DNA from 2 places in the Ornithinibacillus jepli genome. Region 1 is predicted to be linked to the other one. Evidence: predicted binding sites of a transcription regulator. Region 1 holds the regulator's gene; the other holds the start of a gene.
The links. Region 1 encodes LexA, which represses DNA repair genes until DNA is damaged. Its sites were predicted from a motif close to CGAACATATGTTCG; they were not measured.

Region 1 (12,227 bases):
ATTTGGCATTATGCCTTTCCAGTAATTGTTTCGTAATCATTAAACCTAATCCAGTACCTTGCTGTTTCGTAGTAAAGAATGGTTCACCAAGTTTATGGATAACTTCTTCATCGATACCAGGTCCTTCATCAGCTATATCTATTCTAACTTCCGCATCCGATTCTTTTAATGTAACTGTAATAACCCCAGCATCCTCCATCGCTTCGATTGCATTTTTTAAAATATTGATTAAAACCTGCTTAATTTGCGACTTATCACAATAAATAAACTTTTCTTCTCCGACGATTTCGATTAAGATGTTTTTTAAATTCGCTTGAGGTCTTAGCAATTCCATAACATCTTTAATCATCTGTAAAATAGACTCTTGCTTTTTATTATCCGTAAGCGGTTTCGATATAAATAATAACTCCGACGTTATCGTTTCCATCTTTTCAATCTCGTCGATCATGATTTTATAATAAACATCTTTCCGATTAACTCCAGCTTGTAGTAATTGCAGAAAGCCTTTTATCGAAGTTAATGGATTTCTAATCTCATGCGCAATCCCAGCTGCTAATTGACCAGCAATAGACATTTTTTCAGACCGAATGATCATTTCCTCTGTTTCCTTCTTATCTGTAATGTCTCTTGAAGTACAGACATAAATATGTTCGCCACTTATGGGATCTTTCATTTTAGCAACTTTGCTCTCACACCATATGTATTTATGATTGATATTCATTATATGGGCATTAAACGTTTGATTCGTAAATGTTTCCTTATTAAAGTCTTTCCTTATGTATTCTATATCCTCTGGAAGAATAAATTCTGTATAGGATTTCCCTATAAGTTCCTGAGGCTTAAATCCTAGAATTGGTTCAACCGCCTTTGAAAAGTAAACACCTGTACCTCTTTTATCCCAAATAGAAAAAAATTCACTACTATTTTGTTCTATCCAATTTGTAATAAACTCTGGCAAATTTGCTAGACTATTATTATGATTAGAAGATGATGACAAAACATTATCAAAAGGGCTGATTACAATTGCTGAATTTTGCTCTATACTGTCTTTATTTGGTTCTTTCTCCATCGGATCCGCCCCTTTACTACAATTTCATACAAACTTTCAAGTTTAATATACTATATGTTGATATTTATCCAAATATGAAAGTTGTTTAAAAAGAAAACTATAATTATAATAATATTAGCATAGATAATTACTAAAAGTAATAAGTTTATCAGAATTTTAACTCTTTAGAAGCAAAAATTACAGTATTGTTACTAATTATCAACTAAATTATGTATGTCTTGCAAAGAGTAATAAGAGAAAAAGGTGGATATTATGTCATATATTATAGTGTTTTGGGGATTCTTCATGATTGGATTCATGGCAATTGGCGGATACTTCATGTTTCGCAAATTCCTAAAACAGCTTCCAAAGGAAGATGGAAAATCCATGATGGATTGGGAACTACATTATTTAGAACAAACGAAACATATGTGGAATCAAGGAGAAAAAGACTTACTTGAAGAATTCGTATCCCCTGTTCCAGAATTATTTCGTGATGTAGCTAGGCAAAAAATAGCTAGCAAAATAGGGCAGGTTGCACTGGATAAAGGATTGTCTATCATAAACCAAGAAACTGTCATCGAAGGTTATATTCTTGCAACTCCGAAGCGAGATCATAAATTTTTAAGAAAGAAATTAAAAGAAAAAGATATTGATGTATATCCTTATGAACCGTTATTTAAATTATCTAAAGACGATTATCGAACCAATTGGCAAGCGAAATACACTAAAAACTAAAAGGTGCCTTCACGATGATGAGGGCACCTTTAATTGTTTTTCTAATTGTTTATATTTATATAACATAGCTAGCCTCCAGCTGCCAAGCATACCAAAAGCTAACAGGAAAAACATCCCACTCGTTTCCCCCAATGAAATTGTCCCACCTATTAATAGTTTTAATATAACTCTAGCAATTAGTAATACAAATAATATCACAATAAAAGCTTTAGAAGGAATTAAATAAATATGCTCTTTTCGGATTTCAAATTTTGAGGTTTTAATCAGAAAAATAGAAAATATAATTCCAACAGAAAGAGCCTCTACGACCTGTATCCACTTTATTTGAAATTCCGGAAAGAAAAACATGAGAGCACCAGTACTCATAAATAATGGTGGCAGAATAATTCTCTTTACAGAAGCTGGTTTCCTTGACGCTCTTAGACGTACAACTATCATTACGGAAGCCATCATAAATGCTACCACTGTACTTGCTATAATCCAAAACATAATAACACTCTTTCTCGTGTATAGTTATCTAGCAGTTTATGATAAAACGCGATTTACCGTTTCTAGTACACGGTGTTCATCGAATGGTTTAACAATAAAATCCTTTGCCCCTAATTCAATAGCTTCTACTACAACTTTTTGGTGACCCATTGCAGAACAAACAATTACTAAAGCAGTAGAGTCAATTTTCATTATTTCTCTAATTGCATCGATTCCATTCATAACAGGCATTGTTATATCCATAATTATTAAATCAGGATGGTGCTCGGAAAATAAGGAAATAGCTTCTTCCCCATTTTCTGCTTCTCCTACTATTTCATGGTTACTTTTTGTTAGGATCGTTTGTAATGTAGTTCGCATAAATTTCGCATCATCAACTATTAAAATTCTTGCCATTTAACAAATCCCCCAATTATATAAAATCAAACTTCTGATCCTGTATCATTTGCTATATTTATAATAATTGTAACGGTTACTCCAACTACTGTTAAGTATACTCCCAAGTCAAATAGCATAGCTGTTGCAAGTTCTACTTCTCCAAATATCGGAAATTCAAAATACCCAAATGTATGTGATAGGAAAGGAGCATCAAATAAGAATGACCCTAAACCTGTTAAAAACGCAACCAATAACCCAACTGGTATAAGTACTCGGAAATTTATCGGCAATATTTTATTTACAAAGTCTATTCCGTATGCCATATATAGTAAAACTACTGCTGCTGCGGTAACTAATCCACCTATAAATCCACCACCAGGAGCATTATGGCCTGCGAAAAATAAGTAAACAGAAAACCCTAATAATATAAAGGCAATTAAAGCAGTTGCAGTTTGTAATATCAGATTATTAGGTTTAATCAAAAACAACACTTCCTTATGTAATATCTATAGGTATTATAATAATATAGTTTACCATTAAAATCCATAGAAACCTATCCACCCTGCCAGGAATGCAGTTAGTTTTGTCAACCAATCGAAAAATAATGCAATTCCTAAAGCAATCATAATATATCCACCGATTTTAACAATTTTATGGCTATTGCGTTTAATCCAACTCAATTTACCGATAAAGAAGGATAATACAAAAAACGGGATGGAAAACCCTAAAATATAGGCAATCATCATTACCATCCCTTTACTTGGCTCAGTAGCTGTTAATGTAAATACAACCCCAAGAATTGGACCAGTACATGGCGTCCACCCTAAAGAAAAAGCAAGACCTATTAAAACCGATCCTAAAAATCCAGATGGTCTGTTTTTAAAGGTGATTTTCTTATCTTTCATTAAAAATTTGAAATTAAATATCCCTACAATAACTAGACCGAAGAATATAATTAATAGAGCTCCAATTTGCCTAATTATATCTTGATATGTTACAAGAAATTGTGCAATGGCTGAAGAAAAAAAACCAAACACAATAAAAATACTTGAAAAACCAATTAAAAAGCAAAGAGTATGTAAAATACTATTACGATTTAACATTTTATTTTCATCTTTAATTTCACTAACGCTCATACCTGTTATGTATGATAAAAAAGCAGGATAGAGTGGTAAAACGCATGGAGAAACAAATGAAAGAAACCCTGCTCCAAATGCAAGAAAAATATTTATTTCAGACATAATTAGCCTCCTGAATTTCTGTGTCTATTACTCATTATAACAAAAGGATTACAAAAGAATGCTTAATGATTTTGACAATTAGACGAAAATATTGTCATGAAAAAACCCCTACTAGGATTTAGTACGGGTTATCTCTGTGCAATGTATACTTATGTTAGTATTTCATTATTGCAGAACGCTATTTATTATCCATTTGATTATTCATCGCACGCATCATTTGATTAATTTTCTTTTGTGAAGGTTTTTGCCCCATTTGCATCATTAACGTACGTAGCATTTGCTCATTAATTGGTGGATTCTTTTTCAAATAACTCATCATGTATTTTCTGGCAATAAAAAATCCAAGAGCAACACCAGCAATTAAAGCTGCTATAGCAATTAATACGACCCAAATTACGTCCATTTATTCGTTTCCTCCTTCGTGTTGTCTCTTATACAGTATAGTAAAACAGTTCTAAGAATACAATACTTGGTCATTATTATATGCAGTACTAATCTTTACAGGCGAAATCCATCCATAATTTTCATAATCATTATCAATGATGAATAAATATGGATGAAACCGTCTCAAAGTAGGAAATAATAATGCTTCAGCATCCTGTAATGTTTCACAACGAAATTTTATATGTTTTTCTTCAATATGTAAAGTAATAAATTCTCTTTTATTTCCTATTTCTAGCTTATCCATACTATACTCTCTTCGCAAAGTATTTTTAGGTTGTCTAATTAATTGTGAGATTAGAGGATCCTTTGGGAAGTTCTCGGTTATAAAATTAAATTGCATAAGTAAGTCATTACGTAATTGATTGTAATAGTGTTCTTTTAAAAATCGGAATAGAATGTCACACTTATAATAATAATGCTTAGCAAATTCTTCTTTAATCCAATATACTTTATATTCTTTCATATTTCTTCCCTCCCCTTTTCCATCTATTATACGTAATCTATTAAAAAATAATGTCATACTGCGAAACAAAATATCACTAGTTTTGTCGAAAATAAATAAAGTCCAATTCTTATTCGAATTGGACTATTACTACTGGATTTTATTTAACTAAATTCTTCACATTGATTATAACATTCTCTAACGTAAAGCCGTATTCTTCTATAAGCTTTTCACCATTCGCAGATGCACCAAAAGTTGTAATACCCATCACTTTTCCTTCTAGACCTACATATCGCTCCCAGCCTAATGGTGATCCCATTTCAATTGCAATACGGTTTTTAACTGCTTTTGGTAATACTTTTTGTTTATAGCTTTCATCCTGTTTGTCAAAACGATCCCATGATGCAAGACTAACTACTCTTACATCTATACCGTCTTCTCTAAGATTTTTTTGTGCTTCCATTGCAAGTTGTACTTCTGAACCAGAAGCAATTAATATAGCATCTGGAGTTTCTTTCGAAGCATCGCTTAGAATATAGCCTCCACGTTTGACACCTTCATAGGCGTTTACTTTAGTCCCCTCTAGCGTCGGTAAGTTTTGTCTTGTTAAGACAAGGAGTGTCGGTTGATCGGTCGATTCTACCGCAAGTCTCCAGGCTGCATTCACTTCATTACCATCTGCTGGGCGAATAACAGAGAGATTTGGCATACTTCTAAATGAAGATAAATGTTCAATCGGTTCATGGGTTGGTCCATCTTCTCCAACCGCAATAGAGTCATGTGTGAATACATACGTAACTGGTGTATTCATGATTGCCGATAAACGTATTGCCGGCCGTAAATAATCACTAAATACAAAGAAGGTACCGCCAAACACTTTTAGACCTCCATGCAGAGCCATACCGTTTAATGCTGCCCCCATTGCATGTTCACGTACACCAAACCAAATATTTCTACCACTATAATTATGTCTTGTGAGGTCTTCCTCCCCATTTATTGTAGTCTTGTTAGACCCAGCTAAATCTGCACTACCACCAAGGAAGTTAGGGATTTCTTGAGCAATTGCATTTATTACCTCACCTGAAGATGCTCTTGTAGCTAATGATTTTCCTACTTCATATTTAGGTAGATTTTCTGCCCAACCTTCTGGCAAATCCCCTCGAATTGCCATTTCTAATTCATTAGCTTCTTGCGGATACTTTTGTTTATAAGTGGTAAAAAGATTATTCCAATCACTTTCAAGTTTTTCTCCTTTAACTTGAATCTTTTCCTTGAAATCAGTATATACCTCATTAGGAACTTGGAAGTCTTCATGTCCCCATTGATAGAATTCCTTCGTTAATACTACTTCATCTTCTCCTAGTGGTGCACCATGAGAAGCTGATGAAGCCGATTTATTTGGAGAACCATAGCCAATTACTGTTTTAATTTCAATTAATGTTGGCTGTTCCGTATTTTCTTTCGCTTGTTTTATTGCAGAACGGATTTGTACTATATCATTTCCGTCCTCCACCCGAATAACCTGCCATCCATAAGATCGGAATCGTTCTTCTGTGTTATCAGAAAATGAACGGTTTAACTCTCCATCGAGAGAAATATCATTCGAATCATACAATACAACTAATTTTCCTAATCTCAAATGACCTGCTAGGGATGCTGCTTCATGAGAAATCCCTTCCATTAAATCACCATCACCAACTAGTGTATATGTATAATGGTTGATAACCTGAATATCTTCTTTATTATATTTGGCAGCTAAATGCGCTTCTGCCATCGCCATTCCAACAGACATAGCAATCCCTTGACCTAAAGGGCCAGTCGTTGCTTCAACTCCATCTGTATGATGAACTTCTGGGTGTCCTGGAGTTCTAGAGCCCCATTGACGAAACGCTTTTATATCATCTATTGTAACGTCATACCCCGATAAATGCAGTAAACTATAAAGAAGCATTGATCCATGTCCTGCTGATAAAACAAAACGATCCCTGTTAAACCATTTAGAATTCTTCGGATTATGGTTCATAAAATCTGTCCATAAAGTATATGCCATTGGAGCTGCCCCCATAGGCAATCCAGGATGACCAGAATTTGCTTTCTCAATAGCATCAATAGATAATGTACGGATTGCATTAATTGACATCTGTTCTATGTTGATTGACATAATTTCTACTCCTTTCCTTAAGTAACTAGCTATAAGTAATGACAGCCTACCATATTTCTAGTATTCCTTAATATAGCATTACTATGTCTAGTGTTTTTGGTTTCTTTCCTGCATATCACGAAGTTTTTTCGGTGTCACATCATTGCCTTTTGGATCAATAACTGTCATTGTTTTCAACTGATTTTTAAAGGAATTTCGTACATTTCCTAAATATTCTTCCCGTAATGTTTTCTGTTCTTTTTGTTCTTCCTTCGTCAATCCTTCAGCAGTTTTTGCCTTTTTAGCTAACGCATTAATTCGGTCAAGTTTATCTTGTGAAATCATATAGTAACCTCCTAGGTTCATATCATGAAAATATTAAAAAGCAAGAACATTGGATGCTCTTGCTTTTTAATATTACCTTTTCAGTTAATCTGAATCAATTATTTGGTATTCTTGATATCTTCGATGGATTGTAGCCTTCGATACTTCGTAACCCAGACCATTTAAGGTCTTTGCTATTTCACTGAACGTAAGGTTATTATTTCGTAATCGAATAATCTCTTCAATTGGCACTTCTTTCCGTTCTCTACCTGGTGATAAATGTTGATTAGTAAGGTTATGAGCAGGTTTATACCCATTAGCTATAGCCTTTTTCATTCCTCGCTTAATTTTTAAGTTATGTATCTTCCGTTGATACTCTTCAACAATCCCTACAATAGCCAGTACCATTGAATCAGATTCAGATAACTCAAGCTCCCCATCATGAATCGAACTAAAAATTTGGACGTTGAGTTTAGTTAGTTGATGAAATAAAGCTATTTTTGTATTGCCCCGGCCAAGTCTTGTCTCATCTTGAATTAAAAGAGCTTCTGCTTGTCCATTTTCAAATGACTCTAGCATATCAAAAACCCCATCACGTTCCACTTCATATCCACTTGCTCTTTCTTCTATGCACTTGATGACATTAAACTGATACCGATTAGCCAATTGAAGTAATTCTTCTTTTTGTCTAGCTAATGATGTCTCTTGAACTTTTTTATCTGTACTCACACGGCAGTAAATAATTACATTCAATTTATAATTCTCCTATTATGCACTAATTAATGAAAGGTATAAGAATCCTAATGTTAAAGCAAAACCAACAATATAAAATAAATCTGTCAAATTTACTTTACCAAACATTTCTCCATCATCCCTTCTTCTTTACATTACAAGAACCTCTGTTCGTATTTTTAGTATAACAGAACATACGCTCTTGTCAACAGTTTTTTTCGAACGAATGTTTGCTTTTTTTTCTTATCGATGATAAACTAGCAATAATAAATTATATGTGCGAGGTGTTTAATAGATGACTAAATTATCAACTAGACAACAAGCAATACTTGAATACATAAAAGAACAAGTCAAATTAAAGGGCTATCCACCATCTGTTCGAGAGATTGCTGAAGCAGTAGGCCTTGCCTCGAGCTCCACTGTTCATGGACACCTTTCTAGACTAGAAAGTAAAGGATTTATACGACGTGATCCTACTAAACCTAGAGCTATTGAAATACTAGATTTAGATGAGGAAAGTAATATTCCTAGAGACGAAGCTCGATATGCACCTGTCATTGGTAAAGTAACAGCTGGTATCCCGATAACTGCTGTTGAAAACATTGAAGAATTTGTACCAATTCCTAGTTCGACTGCAGGTCCAGATGAAAATCTATTTGTACTTGTAATTGATGGTGAGAGTATGATAGAGGCAGGTATTTTAGACGGTGATATGGTCATCGTCAAACAACAAAATACTGCTCAAAACGGTGATATTGTTGTAGCAATGACCGAAGATGACGAAGCAACTGTAAAACGATTTTTTAAAGAAAAGGATCATATTCGCTTGCAACCTGAAAATACTACGATGGAACCATTAATATATAAAAATGTATCCATACTCGGTAAAGTAGTTGGCTTGTATCGCCACATTCATTAATAAAGATATTTCCCCTATAAAATTAACTAACGCCTATTGCTCTCTTAAGCAATAGGCGTTAGTTCTAGTTATTTCAGTATAGTACTATTATTTGCAAACAAAACCGGTAAACTAAAGGGGTTGCCTTTAAATTACCGGTTTTTTATTATTAATAGTTAGTTAGATATTGATCTCTCTCCCAAGGATGGACGCTCGTTCTAAACATATCCCATTCTATCTCTTTTGCTTCAATATAGTGTTCAAATAAATGCTCACCAAGAGATTCCACGATTACTTCATCGTTTTTCAGTTCTTGTAATGCATCAATTAAAGATGATGGTAAATCTTTAATACCAACTTCATCGCGTTCTTCTTTTGACATAACATAGATGTTACGATCTACTGCAGGAGGCGGTGTTAAATTGTTACGGATTCCATCAAGACCCGCAGCTAATAATACTGATAATGCCATATAAGGATTAGCAGCTGGATCGACGCTTCTTGCTTCAACACGAGTACTTAGTCCACGAGAGTTCGGAATACGCATTAGACAGCTTCTATTAGCTGCTGACCATGCTACATAGCTTGGTGCTTCATAACCAGGTACTAGGCGTTTATAAGAGTTAACAGTAGGGTTTGTAACAGCTGTAAATCCAGTTGCATGTTTTACAATACCCGCAATAAATTGATAAGCAGTTTCGCTTAATTCTAAATCTCCACTCGGATTGTAAAATGCATTTTCATTACCTTTAAATAAAGACATATTTGTATGCATACCAGATCCGTTTACACCAAATAATGGTTTTGGCATAAATGTTGCATGTAGATTATGCTTTCTAGCAATTGTTTTAACTACTAGTTTAAATGTTTGGATATCATCAGCATGTTTTAATGCGTCGGAATATTTAAAGTCAATCTCGTGTTGCCCTGGAGCAACTTCATGGTGGGATGCTTCAATTTCAAAGCCCATTTCTTCTAATTCTAACACGATGTCACGACGGCAATTTTCTCCTAAATCAGTAGGAGCTAAGTCGAAATATCCACCATGGTCATTTAGTTCTAATGAAGGCTCTCCCTTTTCATCTAATTTGAATAGGAAAAATTCCGGTTCTGTTCCAATATTAAATGCATCAAAGCCTAATTCTTCCATTTTCTTCAGATTACGCTTTAAGTTATAACGAGGGCAACCTTCAAATGGTGTACCATCAGGACGATAAATATCACAAATAAAGCGTGCAACCTTACCTTTTTCAGAAGTCCAAGGGAACACAACAAATGTATCTAAGTCAGGATAAAGATACATGTCAGACTCTTCAATGCGAACAAAACCTTCAATTGAAGAACCGTCAAACATCATCTTATTATCAAGAGCTTTTTCCAATTGACTTAATGGGATTTCGACATTTTTAATTGTTCCTAGCATGTCTGTAAACTGAAGTCGAATAAATTTTACATTTTCTTCTTTAATCTTTCTTTCAATTTCTTCCCTAGTGTAACCCATAATTTTTCTCCTCCTAAAATTTAAAATAAAGTTAATATAGTAGGAAACTCCTTCCCTCTATACCTACTTATTTACCTATTAACAAAGAATCTAGCAAGCTCACCTTGCCTTAGGTTCGCTTTTCCAAACCGATTCGCTTCGGTAATTTCTTGTCTCAAAATCGCTCTTAGCTCTTTATCGGTTAGGTCTGATTTTTGCTTTTGAGGTAATGCTTTTTCTTCTTCTTTTTGCTCTTTTTCAGAGTCTTCTTCGTTAAGTAACAATTTGATACCAGCAAGATTTAAACCTTTGTCTAGATAATTCTTTATTTCTAGTAGTCGATCTACATCATTGAATGAGAATAGTCGTTGATTCCCCTCTGTTCGCTCTGGATGAATTAATTCATTCTCTTCGTAGTAGCGAATCTGCCTAGCGGTTAGTTCAGTAAGTTTCATTACAATACCAATTCCGAATAAAGGCATGGAGCGTCGATCTGTGTCATTCATGATTATGACCTCCCTTTACAAAATTATTATATTAAATGTGAGTTATTCTGTCAACAAAATGTTAGGTAAGTTAACATCATCTCTAAACTTTCAATTTTCTAGATTACTTTTCCTGTATTATAGCTTGTACAGCCTCGATTAACGCAATTTTTACATGGGCATATGTTAGTCCACCTTGTACAAAAGCAGTATAAGGTTCTCGAATTGGACCATCTGCAGATAGTTCAATACTAGACCCCTGAATAAATGTTCCCGCTGCCATAATCACTTCATCTTCATAGCCAGGCATTTCACTTGGATAAGGCGTAACAAAAGAATTCACCGGGGAATTTCGTTGGATTGCCTGACAAAATGCTACCATCTGTTCCGGAGTTTCAAATGTCACCGATTGGATTAAATCAGTTCGTTTCTCTTGATAGTATGGTGTTGTTACAAATCCTAACAATTCTAATAACCTAGATGTAAAGATTGCTCCTTTTAACGCCTCACCAACAATATGTGGTGATAGGAAAAAGCCCTGATACATCTCCTGAAGTAGATTGTATGTTGCTCCCAATTCTTTTCCTAACCCCGGTGCAGTGAGACGGTACGAACATAATGTAACTAGGTCATCTCGTCCAACGATATAGCCGCCACCACGTACAATTCCACCACCTGGATTTTTAATTAAAGACCCAGCCATAATGTCTGCACCAACATGTAACGGCTCCTTTTCTTCAACAAATTCTCCGTAACAGTTGTCAACAAACACTATGACATCTTCCTTTAATCCTTTAACAAAGCTTATCATTTCCGCAATTTTATCAACTGTAAAGGAAGGTCGATTTGCATATCCTTTTGAACGCTGAATAGCGACCACTTTTGTTCTATCATTTATTGCTTCTTTTATTCCAGGATAATCAATCTGACCTTCCTCTGTTAAAGATACTTCATTATATGTAATCTGAAAATCCTTGAGTGATCCAGTATTTTCTCCATCTGATCCTATTACATTTTCTAAAGTATCGTACGGTTTTCCCGTAATATAAATTAGTTCATCACCAGGTCTTAACAACCCATAAAATACTGTAGTAATTGCATGAGTTCCAGATACCAATTGTGGCCTTACTATAGCAGACTCTCCTCCGAACACATCGGCATATACAGCTTCCAATGTATCTCGTCCAATATCATCATAACCATAGCCACTTGTAGAATTAAAGTGGCTATCACTTACTTTATTATTTCGGAAAGCATCTAATACTCTTTTTTGGTTCACTTCCACTTTTTTATTAATTTCCATGTGAATTGTTGCAATGTCTTTTTCTGCTTGTTCTACGAGTCTCTCTATTTCGTTCATGTTTCTAACTTTTCTCCTTTACAATACC
Region 2 (12,227 bases), on a different contig from region 1:
TACTCCTTTTTTAAGTATGAAAAATTGGTTATATCGCGTATTTTTGCGTATGAAGGTTGGCAAGAAAACAGCTTTTGCGCTAATGGTGATGCCAGATATCATGTTCCCAGAAAAAATCACCGTCGGGGACAATTCGGTAATCGGTTATAACACGACGATATTAGCTCATGAATATTTAATTAAAGAGTATCGATTAGGAGAAGTCATCATTGGTAATGAAGTAATGATTGGTGCTAATAGCACAATTCTTCCCGGTATTACAATTGGCGATGGTGCAATAGTTTCTGCAGGAACACTAGTCCATAAGGATGTGCCAGCAGGTGCTTTTGTCGGTGGTAATCCAATGAAAATGATTTATACAAAAGAAGAAATGGAGAATCGTGCGAAAGAATTCCTCCAGGATAGAATGAACCGCAATTCAACTAATGATTAGAATTACATTAGTTGGTTGTGGTTTTTTTAATGCATTTTTCCCACATGCATTCTAAAAAGAAAGGACTAACTAATAGATTAGTATTAATAAATATTTTAAGGGGGAACGGTAATGGGGAGTTTTTCAAGTTTCGATCGAAGAAAAATATTGGAAGCGATGAAAAAAGAAGATCTTGATTTACTCATTATTGGTGGAGGAATAACAGGTTCTGGAATTGCATTAGACGCGGTTACTCGAGGACTTAAAACAGCTGTTGTAGAAATGCAGGATTTTGCGGCTGGTACGTCAAGTCGCTCAACTAAACTCGTACATGGTGGTCTTCGTTATTTAAAGCAATTTGAATTTAAGATGGTCGCAGAGGTTGGCAAAGAGAGGGCTATTGTATATGAAAATGGACCTCACGTTACAACACCAGAATGGATGCTTCTGCCTTTCCACAAAGGGGGAACATTTGGCCCGTTAACAACGAATATTGGACTTAGATTTTATGATTATTTAGCTGGAGTTAAGCGATCGGAACGGAGAAAAATGTTATCTGCAAAAGATGCGTTACGGATGGAACCATTGATAAAGAAGGATGGATTAAAAGGTGCCGGTTTTTATGTGGAATATAAGACTGATGACGCACGCTTAACAATAGAAGTCATAAAAAAAGCAGTCGAAGAAGGAGCCTATGCGATTAATTATACAAAAGTGACTTCCTTTATCTACAATGACACTGGAAAGATAATTGGGGTGGAAGTAGAGGACCAATCAAATGGGGAAACCCATAAAATCTATGCGAAAAAAATCGTAAATGCATGTGGACCTTGGGTAGATAAGTTGCGTAAGTTAGATGGTTCCAAACAAGGAAAACATCTTCAATTAACAAAAGGTGTTCACCTAGTATTTTCTCAAGAAAGATTTCCCTTACAACAGGCTATTTACTTTGATACACCTGATGGCAGAATGATTTTTGCCATACCTCGGGATGGAAAGACCTATGTAGGTACAACTGATACGACTTATGAAGGTGACATTTCCCATCCAACGATGAACCGAGAAGACCGAGATTATGTTATAGATGCTATTAATTATATGTTTCCTACTCTTAAAATTAAGGCAGAAGATTTGGAATCAAGCTGGGCTGGATTAAGACCTTTAATTGCTGAAGATGGTAAAAAGCCAGGTGAAATCTCGAGAAAGGACGAAATTTTTATATCTAACTCCGGATTGATTTCTATGGCAGGTGGGAAGCTGACAGGTTATCGGAAAATGGCTGAACAAGCGGTTAATACCGTCGTTAAGCAGTTAAAAGATGTGTATACGGAATCGGTAACGAAACATCTTCCTATATCTGGTGGGGAGGTGAATGGTTCAAAAGGATTTGAAAAGTTTTTGAAGGAAAAAGTAGATCAAGGAGTGCTGTTAGGTATTGAATATAATGTGGCCAGGCAATTAGTCAAAAGATATGGGGCTAATGTTGAAAAGGTATTTGAGTTGTTTGAAACGAATAAGTTAGAAGCTAGGGAAGAAGGAATTGACCCAGTTGTTTTTGCACAGCTTTGTTATAGCATAGAAAATGAACTTGTTTATAAACCGACCGACTTCTTTATTAGAAGAACGGGTGCTTTATTTTTTAATATTAATTGGGTTAGAGAACATAAAGCAGGTGTGATTAAATACATGAGAAAAAAATTAAATTGGAACGCAGAACGAAACGTCGACTTTGCGAAAGAGTTGGATACTTTACTGAAAGAGGCTGTAGAACCGACTAGTTAATAAAAAGGTCTCCCCACTATGAAATTTTTAGGGGAGGCTTTTTCTAATGACTACTTAGCTATTATGTAACATCCCAAACTTAGTATATAATTTCACCTATAAGTATGGTATACTTCTAGCGATATGTGAAAAAATAGGGGGATATGCATGCAACCAGTAGAAAAAAAGGAAAAACAAGCACAAACTAATAATGTTATCCCTTTTATCCCTACAGGTGATTTCTATTTTGCAAAAGGTGTAGAAGCGTTTCGTAAAAGAAAGTTTGATGTTGCATTAAAATGGTTAACAAAAGCGGTAGAAACCGCCCCAGATAATCCATTATACCAATGTCAAATGTCAATCATCTATACAGAAACCGGTTCTTTTCATAAGGCAAATCAAATTTTAACGAATGTATTACAAGCTACAGGTGACCAATATGTAGATTGTTATTATTTACTTGCAAATAATTATGCCCACTTGGGACTTTTAAATGATGCGAAGAAATTTGCTGTGTCATATTTAGATAAGGAACCTGATGGTGATTTTAGTGACGATGCTAAATCATTATTGCAGTTAATTGAAATAGATGATGACATGGAGGATGATGATTGGGAGCTTGATGAAGAGGATGAACTCTTAGTATATCAAGAGACGGTATTTCATCATTTAGAAAATAGTGAATGGGATAAAGCTTTAGCTTTATTAGAGGAAATGATTTTACTTTTTCCCGAGCATAAAATAGCTCATCATGAATATACATTTGCACTCTTCTTTTCAGGTAGAAAAGAGGAAGCTATTGAAAAAGAGCTTGAATTATTTAAGGAAGATACAAATAATTTATACAGTCATACGAATCTAGCTGTTTTTTATTATGAGACAGGCAATGAAAGAGAATATGAAAAGCATATAGGTGCATTACTAAATATATACCCGATGCATGAACAACAAAAATTACGTATTGCTGTGACGTTAGCTCGAACAGGATTATCTGAAGAAGCATACAATCGTTTTCGTATGCTTGATAAAGGAATCGTGAAAAGTCATATTTCGTACTATCGTTGGTATAGTATGACAGCTTATCGTTTAGGTGAACCTTCAAAGGCATTAAGCTTATGGGAAGAAGGTTGTCGTAGACATCCTAAATTATCAGCTGAAGAAGGTCCTTGGAATTCTTGAGCATTTCAATAGACGGGGAATGATAAATTTTATACCCTTTAGATAGAGTACTAATTGTTTTAGAAAGGGGCGTTAAACATGTCCGAAGAAAAAATATACGATTTAATTATTGCCGGTGCAGGTCCAGCAGGTATGACTGCAGCACTTTACGCATCTAGAGCTAACTTGGATACGTTAATGATTGAACGTGGTATTCCAGGTGGACAAATGGCAAATACAGAAGACGTAGAGAATTATCCGGGCTATGATCATATTCTTGGACCGGATTTATCTAATAAAATGTTTGAGCATGCAAAGAAGTTTGGTGCTGAGTATGCATATGGTGATATAAAAAGTGTTGAGGACGAAGGAGATTATAAAGTAATCAATGCTGGTTCAAAAGTTTTTAAAACGAAAGCACTTATTATTGCTACAGGTGCCCAATATAAAAAACTCGGCATTCCTGGTGAAGAAGAATTAGGCGGTCGCGGTGTTTCGTATTGTGCAGTATGTGACGGTGCTTTCTTTAAGGAAAGAGAACTGATTGTCATTGGTGGAGGAGACTCCGCTGTTGAAGAGGGAGTTTACTTAACTAAATTTGCTAGTAAAGTAACTATTGTACACCGCCGTGAAGAGCTACGTGCACAAAAAATCCTTCAACAACGTGCTTTTGATAATGAAAAAGTTGATTTCATTTGGAATACAACAGCAGAAAAAATCAATGGTCCGGAAGGTAAAGTTTCCAGTGTTACACTAAAAGACTTGGTAACCGGTGAAACTTATGAAAAGCCTGCTGATGGTGTATTTGTTTATATTGGAATGGTACCATTAAGTGAACCATTTAAGTCGTTAGGTATTACAAATGATGAAGGATATGTAGTCACTAACGATAACATGGAAACTGCTATTCCTGGAATCTATGCAGCTGGTGACATTCGCGACAAGAAGCTGAGACAAATCGTAACGGCAACCGGTGATGGATCGATTGCTGCACAAGCAGCTCAAGCATATATAGAGGAATTAGAAGAAAAAATAAAAGCGAAAAATTAAGGTAAATTTTGAAAGTAAAAACATCTTAACGTTGTTGTAACACGCACGAAACATTTATGGGGTACAATATAATTAACTAATTGACCCCCTTTTTAATAGATAGATTAGTTATTGGCGCAGATGTATATCATCTGCGTATTTTTTTTATTTTTCTTACGAGAACTGCGGACCGAGCTGGTGAGCTTCTTCGGAACTAAAGCTCCTGTGGGATCTCACCTCGGCCTGTCCCCCTGCAGGAGTCTCCGTGTATTCGGGCCGCTTAGTACAAAAAAATTTTTCATCTATAATATAATCAACTATTCAATATTTACACTTTATCATCAAAACAGGAAAAATAATCATTTTCTTGTAGCATTAAATTAATTACATGTATAATAGATATAGTAGTGTAAACTTTTGCTACATTCGAGATGTAGCTTTATATACTTTAAGCGAACGGTATGGGGTGAAGGAAATGACAAATGTTGAGCAAGAAACAAAAATGGTCATCATAACTGGAATGTCAGGTGCCGGTAAAACCGTCGCTATTCAAAGTTTTGAAGACTTAGGCTACTACTGTGTAGATAATTTACCACCTGCATTATTGCCGAAGTTTTTAGAATTAATGCGAGATTCTACAAATAATATTCATAAAGTTGCACTTGTTATGGATCTTCGTGGGAGAGAATTTTTTGATTCGTTATTTGAAGCACTTGATATTTTAAGTGAAGAAGAGTGGTTAGATGAGCACATCTTATTCCTTGATGCAAACGATGAAAAGCTTGTTACAAGATATAAAGAAACAAGACGCTCCCATCCTTTGGCTATTGGAGATTTACCACTTAAAGGGATTAAACAAGAACGTCAAATACTCGATGAAATGCGAGGACGTGCACATAAAGTTATCGATACAACTAATTTGAAACCACGTCAATTACGTGAAAAAATCCTTAAATTTTATTCCGAGGAGAAACAGGAGATTTTCTCGGTAAATATGGTATCCTTCGGCTTTAAATATGGAATTCCAATTGATGCTGATCTAGTGTTTGATGTGCGTTTTCTTCCTAATCCACATTATGTTGCCAATTTACAGCCTTTAACAGGTCTTAATCCGGATGTCTCCTCCTATGTTTTCAAGTGGTCAGAAACACAGAAATTCCAGGAAAAAGTGTTGGATTTATTGCAATTCATGCTTCCTCAATATAAAAAAGAAGGGAAGTCACAGCTTGTAATTGGAATTGGTTGTACAGGTGGACAACATCGCTCTGTTGCTTTGGCAGAGTATTTTGCTAAAAAATTAGCAGGTAATTATATTACGCATGTTACCCATCGAGATATCGAAAAAAGAAAGGGCCATTAAATCATGACAGAACAGAATCTACCACGAATTGTGGTTATTGGCGGAGGAACTGGGATGCCAGTTCTTTTGCGTGGTCTTAAAAATCTCCCAATAAAACTTAAAGCGTTAGTGACAGTTGCAGACGATGGTGGTAGCACTGGAAGAATTAGAAATGACTTGGCTATTCCGGCACCCGGCGATATTCGGAATGTTATCGCAGCAATGTCTGAAGTTGAACCGATGTTAGTACAGCTATTTCAACATCGATTTGCAGATGGAAATGATCTATCAGGTCATTCCATGGGAAACCTACTATTAGCTGCAATGACTTCTATCACAGGAGACTTTTATACTGGAATTAAGGAGATTTCAAGGGTTTTAAACGTAAAGGGGAAGATTTATCCTATTTCTAATGAGAATATTTCATTGTGTGCAGAGATGAAGGATGGATCAATTGTGGAAGGGGAATCTAATATACCATTATCAGGTAAAGAAATAAAGCGTGTATTTTTGAATCCTGAAGATGTTTCGCCACTACCAAATGCGATAAAAGCAATTGAAACAGCAGATTTAATTGTCATCTCACCTGGTAGCTTGTTTACTAGTATTATGCCAAACTTAATCATTCCTCAAATTGGTGAAGTTCTACAAAAAGCGAAAGCTAAAATTGTTTATGTTTGTAACGTGATGACTCAAGCTGGGGAAACTACAGGCTTTTCAGCAAGTGATCATGTACAAGCAATTATCAATCATGTAGGAAATAATGTAATTGATGCAGTTGTAGTGAATAGAGAAAAAATCGCTCCCGAAATTCGTGATATTTATGCTGGGGAAAATGCAGAACCAGTTGTTTATGATGTTGAAAGATTATTGGATATGGGACTAGAAATTATAGAGGGCGATATAATTGATTACTCAAGGGGAACAATTCGCCATGATACAGAAAAAATTGCTAACCTTTTATTTTCATTAATTAAAAAATAAGGTAAAGGAGGGTAAATAATGTCCTTTGCTTCTGAAATTAAAAAAGAACTAACTTCTTATGAAAATGAAGATTGTTGTTCCTATGCAGAACTAGCTGCTTTAATTCGGATGAATGGTACAGTTTCCTTATCAAACTTTCGTTATACTTTAGATGTTCAAACAGAAAATGCAGCCATAGCTAGACGTATTTACACGTTAATTAAGGCTAGCTTTTCCCCAATTCCTGTTGAGCTATTAGTTCGGAAGAAAATGAAGCTTAAAAAAAATAATGTCTATATTGTCCGATTAAAGGAAGACGTCCATGAAATGCTAACGGAATTAGGGATTATGAAAGATTCCTATACATTCGTACGAAATATTTCCTCTCAATACTTAGAAAAAGAGTGCTGCAAGAAAGCGTATTTACGTGGAGCCTTTCTTGCTGGCGGTTCAATTAATAACCCAGAAACTTCTTCTTACCACCTGGAAATTTCTAATACGAATGAAGAACATAATGATGCATTAAGTGAACTGTTAAATTCCTTTGGGTTACGTGCAAGAGTATTGGAAAGGAAAAAGGGGTTTATCGTTTACATGAAAGAAGCGGAGAAAATTACCGAGTTCTTAAGTATTATTGGAGCGAATAATGCCCTTTTTAAATTTGAGGATGTACGAATTGTTCGAGATATGCGTAACTCTGTTAACAGATTAGTAAACTGTGAGACAGCTAATCTGAATAAAACGATTGGTGCTGCTTTCCGTCAAATTGAAAATATTAAATTGATTGAAAATACCGTTGGTCTAGAAGCGTTACCTGACAAGCTACGCGAGGTTGCGATATTACGTGTTCAGCACGAGGATGTATCGTTAAAAGAACTTGGCGAGCTAGTAAGTAGTGGTAAAATTTCTAAGTCGGGTATAAATCATCGATTAAAGAAAATAGATGAATTTGCAGAAAAAATTAAACAAGGTGAAATTTTGTCTTAACTTAATTGTCATTTAAAATATTCATGATATAATAGTGTATCATGAATATTTTTTTAATTATGCATCAATTTGGTTTTTGCTTAACATAGGGGAGGATGAGAAGAATATGGTGGAGAGAGTTGTTACAGTTGAGCTTGAGTCGGGGCTGCAGGCAAGACCTGCTGCACAGTTTGTGCAAGAAGCAAATCGATATGCTGCGCATTTATTTCTAGAGAAAGAGGGTAAACGAGTAAATGCAAAAAGCATTATGGGGTTAATGAGTCTGGCAATTACGACTGGGGAGTCCATTAAATTAATTGCTGACGGTTCTGATGAGGAAGTGGCACTAAATCACTTAGTATCATTTGTTAGCAAAAAGTAGTTTTTTAATTAACTTACTATGTGAAGTAGATAACATTATGAATGAAAATGAGGGTGAATCCATTCGGATCCACCCTCTCTTCTCATTATTCAGGCTTACGTTCTAACACTTTATCAATTAAACCATATTCTACTGCACCAGCAGCTGTCATGAAGTTATCACGTTCAGTATCACGATTAATTACTTCAATTGGTTGACCTGTACGTTCTGAAAGAATTTTGTTTAAGTTTTCTCTCATTTGAATGATACGTCTAGCATGGATCTCAATGTCAGTTGCTTGACCTTGAGTACCACCTAATGGTTGGTGAATCATTACTTCACTGTTCGGTAAAGCAAAACGTTTCCCCTTAGCACCAGCTGCAAGCAAGAAAGCACCCATTGATGCAGCCATACCTGTACAAATTGTAGATACATCAGATTTAATAAATTGCATTGTATCATAAATTGCCATACCAGCTGTAATGGATCCACCTGGTGAATTAATGTATAAAGAGATATCTTTCCCAGGATCTTCTGCTTCTAGGAAAAGTAATTGTGCAACGATTGAATTTGCAACATTATCATCAATTGCACTTCCTAACATAATGATTCTGTCTTTTAATAAACGGGAATAAATATCATATGCGCGTTCACCACGATTTGTTTGTTCAATAACTGTAGGTATTAAATTCATTGGAATTCCTCCTTAATCTTTTCTATGGATATATCCAATCTTTGGATAATTTCATCATATAACAATGGTCAATTAAGGTCAAACAAAAACGTTCGACTATTATTTCAAATTATGTATTAGGGAAAAATCATACTTTTCATGATGCCCTTTACCACAACGAAATAAACCTTTTCCAACTAAAATTACTTGTTAATTGTGTTCGCAAACGTTATAATAGCCTATGTGTCAGATTTTCTATTTGACCATCCTATATTGTGCGCCCATAGCTCAGCTGGATAGAGCACTGGTTTCCGGTACCAGGTTTGCCGGGGGTTCGAATCCCTCTGGGCGCGTCTTACAAAATTAATAGTAGCAAGGGATAGAGAGTGATTTCTTCCCTTGCTTTTTTTATCCAATTAGCCGTAGATAAAGAATTTTGTATATAATAGCTGCAATTTATTGTATTCCTGAAATAACATAAGAATACATGTCTACGTTTTTTTGTATTGAACTATACTCCAATCGTTCTTGAACTACTTTCGGAAGCACTCCAGTACCTAAAAAGGTGTGCCACTAGATTTCCATTTAACTCTGCAAAAATCATCTCCAAGCAAAAACTCAATTAAGCTTAATTTTTTCTGAATATGGGGTATACACGTTCTTGTTTTATGATATAATAGGAACAAATGTTCTGTGGGGGTGGTCTGTGATGAAAGGATTATTCTTACGTTCCATCGAAAATAAAGAGAAAATCATTATCTTTTATATGGACTCTAAAAGTCAAGTGACCCAAAGGTTTGTCCGTGTAATTAGCATGCGTGATGAATCTATTGTGGCTTTTTGCTATTGGCGTAAAAAGATTAGAACGTTTAAATTGGAGAATATCCTTTCAGCAGGACCAGTCAGAAAGAAATTGGGGGCATAATATGAATGAACTATCGAGGAAGTTTTAAATGGGCTGCAATGATGATGCGAGAGCACACTCAAATGTTAAACGAGATGTGGAAGCAGCAAATAACAAGGAACAGTTATAAAAATCAATTCTAGAAACATTTTCTTAAAACAAGTTGAATTTTTAACATTTGATTTTCTGAAGTATGGATTTCTGATTGTGATATTATTATTTATTCCTATCAAATTTGCCGCGGGTCTATTCCTCTGGGGGCATTTTACAAAATTAATAGTAGCAAGGGATAGAGAGTGATTTCTACCCTTGCTTTTTTATACAGAAAAGTGGGCAACTAACCAGATTTCAAACCTTACTTAAACGTTACATACTCAAACATATTTTTTCTCCCTCCAATATCATTTTACTCTGATACATTTCCAGCCTCCTGAGTGCAAAATCGAATTCAACATTAAATATGCTTATAATATCCGTAACCGTAGGTGTGTGTAGTTTTTCTAGCATAAAGGTTGGAACGCAAAAGTGATAGGCAAAATGATTCGCTTGCCATTCTTGAAGGTCCATAAAGGATTTTTTCATCGTTAGTTGGTTACCGAAGTGTCTTAAAAAATGACATATTTCATGTCCGAATAATTGCCATTGTTTTTGTTTGGTATCATATTGAAGGATGATACTATTACCATATCTGTAGGTAGAGGAGCTATAATAAAGGTTTATCCCGAGTTTAATGGCAATATCCTCTAGATCTAATTGCTCAGGATGACTAATGGATAAATTATTGTATAAATTGAAAACAAAATCTTCTAAATGCGTATACATTTCCATCCTCCTAAATACGAATATACGTTCTATTTTGTGGTATAAGATGAGGAGTGCAGATTTATGCACCCCTTAAAAGTCCAATCCTGGTTTAACCCTGATAGCTCTCTTTAGATGTGGTATTACTCGAAAATAAAGGTGTTCTTTGTTAGTTGGAATTACCTTTCGTAAAACAAACTAACTCTCCCTGTTCTTACTTAATTTAAATTTTATAAATTCATAAACCTCTTCTAATTGCTCTGATGTCATGTTGGCAAGGTCGTTAAACATTAAATCGGCATCATGGAATTCCCTGGTAATTTTTTCCATGATATTAACTCTCCGATGTTCTTCAGGATCCTGACTAGAAAAAAACAGATCGAATTCACTACCTTTTTTCTCAGGTGCAAATCCAGCCATAATGAAGAGGTCGTCTAATTCTAGTTCAAGCTTTTTTGCTAATAATCTTAAGGTGGGTTTAGATGGATTATGCTCTCCGCGTTCAATTTTACTTAAATGAGAGAAACTGATACCAGTTTTTTCGGAAAGTGCTCGTAAGGACATGCCGTTATTTTCCTTACGATAGTTCCTCAAAAAGTCCCCAATATTATTGTTAGCTACCATATTGATCACCACTGATTCCTAGTCTTACAGTTTATTGTATCGTAAAACAACACAAAAATAAATAAAAATCTAATTTTGTGTTGACATTTAACACGAAATAGATTATCTTAGTGTCAAGTTACAACACAAGACGAGCAACTCATTTCTAAAAGGAGGTGGCCAAGCTATGTTGATTGGTAAAAGTAATAAGTGGCTGCTTATTCGAGCAGGTTAACTATCAATCGGGAGGAGATGGAATGAGATTAGAAGATCTACCTATTAAGAAGGGTGCATTAATTATCGATATCAATGAAAGAGATAAACCATTTGTTGTAGTGTATTGTCAAGGGAAAGCTAGGATAACTTATTTACCTGAACATGGTGAGACGAAGATTATTACACATCAGGGGAAGGTGAAGCGCATCAAGTTTGATGAAGGGGAAGAATTTTGACTGAATTATTATGGCTTCATATTCAATAGAGTGGCTATTGAATGGGTATTAAGTTTATTCTTTGAAGCTAGGATTAATAAAGAAATTATAGAAGAAATGCTTAAATAGTTCTACCAGTAAGCTGGAGGATACTGAATGATAGCTAGTCTATTGTTTGGTGTCCTTATTTTTATGTATTTACAAATATGAAACGTTGTGGAGGAGTTTAGATGAGTCGAAAATCAACGGAAAATTGGACGGATAAATTAATTCTAGAATATGAACAGAGTAAGCAGGCGTTATTCAACATGAAAAACAATTTAGGAGACTCATTACTGGATCAGCTAGATAAGACGCAAATTAATAGCATGATTGAAACAATTCAAGAAGCGATTGAATGGATGTCTACTGGTCGAGAGCCAAATAAAATACGTGGAATCGATAAAAAGGCAGCATATCAACGTATGGCAATAGAGGATATGGACATGTTTCCATCACTGGAAATTATACCCGAAGAACGGAAATTAAACCAAGTAGAGAAGAGTACTATTATCAATATTCTAGCAGAAATGACACCACGACAAAGGCAATGCTTCTTATTGCATACGGTCTATGCGCTATCATACGCAGAAATATCTAATGAATTAAATATTGGTAGAAGTACAGTTCAAAAACATATTGAGCGTGCGAAGGATAAAATTTGTCGTGCAGATGTCGTATGAAGTTCTTAATAAGTGAAAGGAGCTTTTCAGATTTAAGCTCTTTATTTCATAAAAAAAAGATCATACACGAGCCTTATAATCTGATTTAGGATTTATCAAAGTAT

Region 2: the regulator LexA is predicted to act here: its motif matches at 10,406-10,419, upstream of AB1K81_RS13645 (ImmA/IrrE family metallo-endopeptidase).

Annotation. Positions count from the first base shown of each region.
Region 1 is NZ_JBFEGG010000001.1:940,124-952,350, reverse strand. Features, by position in the region: gene AB1K81_RS04940 (ATP-binding protein) at 1-1,069, opposite strand, end outside; gene AB1K81_RS04935 (DUF2621 family protein) at 1,322-1,786, shown strand; gene AB1K81_RS04930 (CcdC family protein) at 1,796-2,275, opposite strand; gene AB1K81_RS04925 (response regulator) at 2,312-2,671, opposite strand; gene AB1K81_RS04920 (Na(+)/H(+) antiporter subunit B) at 2,698-3,135, opposite strand; gene AB1K81_RS04915 (cytochrome c biogenesis CcdA family protein) at 3,190-3,894, opposite strand; gene AB1K81_RS04910 (YneF family protein) at 4,073-4,297, opposite strand; gene sirA (sporulation inhibitor of replication protein SirA) at 4,349-4,801, opposite strand; gene tkt (transketolase) at 4,941-6,941, opposite strand; gene AB1K81_RS04895 (DUF896 domain-containing protein) at 7,029-7,265, opposite strand; gene AB1K81_RS04890 (YneB family resolvase-like protein) at 7,350-7,997, opposite strand; gene lexA (transcriptional repressor LexA) at 8,272-8,895, shown strand; gene glnA (type I glutamate--ammonia ligase) at 9,044-10,375, opposite strand; gene AB1K81_RS04875 (MerR family transcriptional regulator) at 10,447-10,860, opposite strand; gene AB1K81_RS04870 (methionine gamma-lyase family protein) at 10,964-12,199, opposite strand; gene hflX (GTPase HflX) at 12,204-12,227, opposite strand, start outside.
Region 2 is NZ_JBFEGG010000003.1:370,339-382,565, forward strand. Features, by position in the region: gene AB1K81_RS13590 (acyltransferase) at 1-433, shown strand, start outside; gene AB1K81_RS13595 (glycerol-3-phosphate dehydrogenase/oxidase) at 545-2,194, shown strand; gene AB1K81_RS13600 (tetratricopeptide repeat protein) at 2,342-3,352, shown strand; gene trxB (thioredoxin-disulfide reductase) at 3,431-4,381, shown strand; gene rapZ (RNase adapter RapZ) at 4,836-5,720, shown strand; gene AB1K81_RS13615 (gluconeogenesis factor YvcK family protein) at 5,724-6,683, shown strand; gene whiA (DNA-binding protein WhiA) at 6,702-7,649, shown strand; gene AB1K81_RS13625 (HPr family phosphocarrier protein) at 7,756-8,010, shown strand; gene clpP (ATP-dependent Clp endopeptidase proteolytic subunit ClpP) at 8,096-8,683, opposite strand; tRNA gene AB1K81_RS13635 (tRNA-Arg) at 8,940-9,015, shown strand; gene AB1K81_RS13640 (hypothetical protein) at 9,372-9,587, shown strand; gene AB1K81_RS13645 (ImmA/IrrE family metallo-endopeptidase) at 9,933-10,388, opposite strand; gene AB1K81_RS13650 (helix-turn-helix domain-containing protein) at 10,566-10,991, opposite strand; gene AB1K81_RS13655 (XtrA/YqaO family protein) at 11,228-11,422, shown strand; gene AB1K81_RS13660 (sigma-70 family RNA polymerase sigma factor) at 11,632-12,123, shown strand.